DNA from 2 places in the Thioalkalivibrio sp. ALJ4 genome. Region 2 is predicted to be linked to the other one. Evidence: predicted binding sites of a transcription regulator. Region 2 holds the regulator's gene; the other holds the start of a gene.

Region 1 (2,398 bases), on a different contig from region 2:
CTATCTCGGGGATTTCCTGTTCCCGCCGGAACGCGCGCGCCAGCCCGTATCGGCCCTGTCCGGTGGCGAGCGCAACCGGTTGCTGCTGGCCAAGCTGTTTCTGCGCCCGGCCAATTTGCTGGTACTCGACGAGCCCACCAACGACCTGGATGTCGAGACCCTCGAGCTGCTGGAACAGCTTCTGATCGAGTACACCGGCACGGTGATCGTGGTCAGCCACGACCGCGCGTTCCTCGACAACGTTGCGACCAGCACGCTGGTGCTGCCCGGCGATGGCACGGCCGAGGAATTCGTCGGCGGTTGGTCGGACCTGCCCGCACGCGTCACGCAACGCCTGCTCACGCGCGAAGCGGATACCGGAGCCCAGGAGGCGCCCGCCGCACCCGAGGCCCGCTCCGAGCCGACGTCCGCGGTCGCGGAACCGCCGCCCCGCGCCCGCAAACTCTCCTACAAGGAGGCTCGCGAGCTGGAGGCCCTGCCAGGCCAGATCGAGGCGCTGGAAAACGAGCACCAGTCGCTGGCCGAGGCCCTGTCGGATCCAGAGGTATTGCGCGATGGGGAGCGCGTGCGCGAGTTGCAGGCCCGGCTCGAACAGGTCGAACGAGACCTGGCGGTGGCTTACGAGCGCTGGGAGGCGCTGGAATCACCCTGACTCTTTCCGCGTCATTCGGTGTGATGTGATTCTCAAAACGGCCAGGGCTCAACTTCAGGGGAAGGCGGCCGTAACAGGGGATGAATCGTCTCTACAGGCAGCGGAATGATCCGTTTGCACGTGATGGCATGCGCCCGGCAGAAGGCGCTGAGGAAGGAGTCAACACCATGCTGGACAAACTCTCCATTCGGGGGCTGCTGATCGCCGGCTTCGGGCTGGTCGTCGCGATCCTGATCATCAATTCGCTGCTGGCACTGCGTGCCCTGAATGTGGGTGGACAGGGCGTGGCTGAACTGACCCAGTCCGACTATCCGGCGGTGGCACGCGTCAACGACGTGGAGCAGCTGTTGCAGGAGAGCGCCGCCTTCCTAGGCTTCTACCTGATGAGCGAGGAGGACGAACACCGCGACGCCTGGCTGAATGCGATGGACGAGCTGGACGTCGCCATGGATGCCCTGGTCAACGATCCGGTCGTGCAGGGCTCGGATGATCTGACTGCCTCCGCGGAACAGGTGCGCGCGAACATTGACGGCTTCGCCGCGCACCGTGAGCGCCTGATCGAGGTGGCCGAGGACGTGGCCCAGAACATGCCGGCCCAGGGTGTCGCCAACTCGCGCGCCAACCCGGCGACCATGCAGATGACCCAGTTGACCAGCACCATGATCGACGAGGAGATGGCGCGGGCACGCTTCCAGCGCTCGTTCGAGCGTCTCGGCGATTTCTACAGCCTGCGCACCAACCTTCTGCAGATCACCTCGAACCTGCGCGGTTTCATCGCGTTTCGTGATGACTCCTTCGAGCAGAACCTGCGTCTGTACCTTGGCCAGACCCACGACGTGCTGGCGCGGTTGCTGGAACAGTACGACGAGCTCGATTTCGAGCAGCAGATCGCGGTCGAGGACTTCGAAGGGCTCCTGAACGAGCTGGATAGCGCGATCCAGGACATCGTTCGCATCCACGGCAGCGAGGAGGCCCTGCAGGACGCCTTCCTGATCCGTACCGAGGTCGGCCCGGTGATCTTCGAGGCACGTAATGAACTGCAGCAGTTGTCCGAGCGCATCACCGGCCGTGCTGAAGTGTCCGCCGCCGAGCTGACCGCGACCATGCGCAATACCCAGGTGACGCAGGGCGTCCTGGCGCTGATTGGCGTGATCCTGGGAGTGGTCGGCGCGGTCTTCATCATCCTGGTGGTGCGCCGTGCGCTGGCTCACTCGACCGAGGCGCTGGAAGAGATCGCCGACGGCGATGGCGACCTCAGCCGCCGTCTGGACGAAAACGGTCTGATGGAGACGGCCCAGCTGGGGCGTGCGTTCAACCGCTTTACCGACAAGATTGCGCAGGCGATTGGCAACGCCCGTAGCGGTACCGAGACCCTGAACCGTGCGACCGAGAACCTGAATCAGGAGGCCTATCAGGCCCGCGAGGTGGTCTCGCGTCAGCGCGACGAGACCGAGCGCGTCGCCACGGCGATCAACGAGCTGCAAAGCAGCGCCGAGGAGATCGCGCGTAATACCGACGCCACCTCCCAGGCCGGACAGGAGGCCAGCGGTGCGGTGAACAACGGCGCCGACGTGATGGAGAAGAACATCGAGTCCATGTCCTCCCTGCTGGGCACGGTCGAGCAGGCCGCCGGCACTGTTGCCAAGCTGGGTGAAGACTCGAAACAGATCGGCACCATCCTTGAAGTCATCCGCGGCGTAGCCGAGCAGACCAATCTGCTGGCCCTCAACGCGGCGATCGAGGCCG
Region 2 (2,398 bases):
CACGAGCTCCCGCGCGCGAGCGATTTGCTGCTCACTGATCGATTGTTCTTGGTCTGTCATCCAAAGCCCCTTGCTCGCTCCCCATCCCGAACGTGATGACCGGGATCGATCCCCCGGCCATCCATTTGTCTGGACCAGGAGACTTCGACACCGAATCCCAAACTAGCCTTGGGATTCAATGCGTTCGAATATTTTGTCGATCTTTTCCTTGAGGGTTTCCGCAGTAAAGGGCTTCACCACGTAGCCGTTCACGCCCGCCTCGGCCGCCTCGACGATCTGATCCCGCTTGGCCTCCGCCGTCACCATCAGCACCGGCATCGTCTTCAGCTTCTCGTCGGCACGCACCGCCCGCAGCAGGTCGATGCCCGGCATATTGGGCATGTTCCAGTCGGTAATCAGAAAATCGAAGTCGCCGTTCTGGAGCATCGGCAATGCCGTGCTGCCGTCATCGGCCTCTTGGGTGTTGTTGAAGCCAAGATCACGCAACAGGTTCTTGATGATCCGTCGCATCGTGGAGAAGTCGTCCACGATGAGAATTTTCATTCCCTTGTCCACAGGTCACTCCGGGATAAATGATTCATATGAGTACTAGAGCTTGGCCTTCAGAATAACTGCAAAGCCTCGCCGTCTTCGAGCCAGGAGCCCAGGCGCGCGCGCAGTCGGATAACGGCCTGACTGCGGATCTGGCTGACGCGCGACTCGGTCACCCCGAGTACCGCGCCAATCTCGCGCAGGTTGAGCTCCTCGATGTAATAAAGCGACAACACCAGACGTTCGCGTTCGGGCAAATCGCCGAGCGCGGCGGCCAGCTCCTCGCGAAACTCCCCGGCCTCGATCGTGCGCGAGGGCGAGGCCTCCTGCCCCTCGATCACCCGGTCCGCATCACCATCGGTGCCGCCCAGATCATCCAGCGCGAACAGATGGGCGCCGGCATGGTCCTGCAGCATCGAGTAGTACTCGTCGATCGGGACCTCGAGTTCCTCGGCCACCTCGACCCCGCGCGCCGCACGTCCCTCCCTGGCCTCGACCGTCTGGATCGCCTCGGCGATCTTGCGGCTGTTGCGGTGCACCGATCTCGGGGTCCAGTCACTGCGGCGTAACTCGTCGATCATCGCGCCACGGATGCGAATCCCGGCGTAGGTCGCAAACGTCGCGCCCTGCCCGCCCTCGAATTGCCGCGCGGCCTCCAGCAGGCCAATCATGCCGGCCTGGATCAGGTCATCGACCTGGACCGAGGAAGGGAGGCGAGCCATCAGATGGTGCGCGATGCGGTGCACCAGCTCGATATGTTCCGCGACGCGCTGCTCGTGGCCGGCTGCGGCCACGTTCTCGTATCCGTGGAGGCGATTACGCGTCGCCATCATGCGCTCTGCAGCATCCGTTCGACGAAAAACCCGACACCACCATCGGCACCACGGGCCACCGGCCAGCGGTCGACCGCACGGGCGAGTTCGGTAAAGGCCTTGGCCGCCGGGCTGCCCGGATATTGCTGCACGACCGGTGCCCGTTTCTGGACGGCCTTGCGCAGATGCTCGTCCATCGGGATGTACCCGGCGAGATCCAGGATGACTTCCGGCAGGTAGTTGTCGCAAACCGTGGTGAGTTTCTGCAACAAGCGCTCGGCGCCCGCGCGGTCCTGGACCATATTCGTGACCAGCCGGAAACGCCGCATGCCATGATCTCGATGCAGCACCTTGATCAAGGCATAGGCATCGGTGATGGACGCCGGCTCGTCGCAGACGACGACCAGGGTCTCCTGGACCGCTCGACAGAAGGTCGTGACGGATTCCTGCAGGCCCGCTGCCGTATCCACCACCAGCACATCCAGCGGCTTGGAATAGGCGCTGAATGCCTGGATCAAACCGTTGTGCTCGAGCTGCGTGAGATTCGCCATCGCCGCGATCCCCGAGGCCGACGGGATGACCTTGATCCCCTCCGGGCCCTCGATCAGCACATCCTGGAGGTCGTCCACCTGTCCGGTCACCAGGTCATGCAGGGTGCGCTCGGGTCGCAGTCCGAGCAGCACATCGGCATTGGCCAGCCCCAGGTCGGCATCAAACAGCATGACCTCGCGGCCCAGCCGCGCGAGCGCCACGGACAGGTTGACCGACACATTGGTCTTGCCGACGCCGCCCTTGCCGGAGGCAACCGCAATGACCTTCAACGGCTGATTAGTGCGTGGCATAGCGTCCTTTCCCCACCGGATGGATCATCTCCAGAACGCCCGCATCCTGAGTACGGCGCGGCGACGGCGCATTGCGGCCGGCATTCGAGAACTCCGCCAGGCTTGCATCGGTCCATCGTTCATCGCGGGAGGATCGACGCGCGGGGCCGCGCTCTTCGCCGAGCGCCCGCCGGGTCAGATCGCCCGTCTCGACCCGGTGGAAGTCTTCGGCAA

Evidence for each region. Region 2 encodes FliA, which starts transcription of late flagellar genes. Its sites were predicted from a motif close to GCTAAAGTTNNNNNNNNNNCNGCCGATA; they were not measured.
Region 1: a site for FliA is predicted at 699-726, ahead of C936_RS0101950 (methyl-accepting chemotaxis protein). Genes of this name have one in related genera too.

Annotation. Positions count from the first base shown of each region.
Region 1 covers NZ_KB897917.1:404,917-407,314, reverse strand. Annotated here, with positions in the region: gene C936_RS0101955 (ATP-binding cassette domain-containing protein) at 1-652, shown strand, start outside; gene C936_RS0101950 (methyl-accepting chemotaxis protein) at 820-2,398, shown strand, end outside.
Region 2 covers NZ_KB897919.1:313,932-316,329, forward strand. Annotated here, with positions in the region: gene C936_RS0110980 (protein phosphatase CheZ) at 1-60, opposite strand, end outside; gene cheY (chemotaxis response regulator CheY) at 163-543, opposite strand; gene C936_RS0110990 (RNA polymerase sigma factor FliA) at 603-1,364, opposite strand; gene C936_RS0110995 (MinD/ParA family protein) at 1,361-2,185, opposite strand; gene flhF (flagellar biosynthesis protein FlhF) at 2,172-2,398, opposite strand, start outside.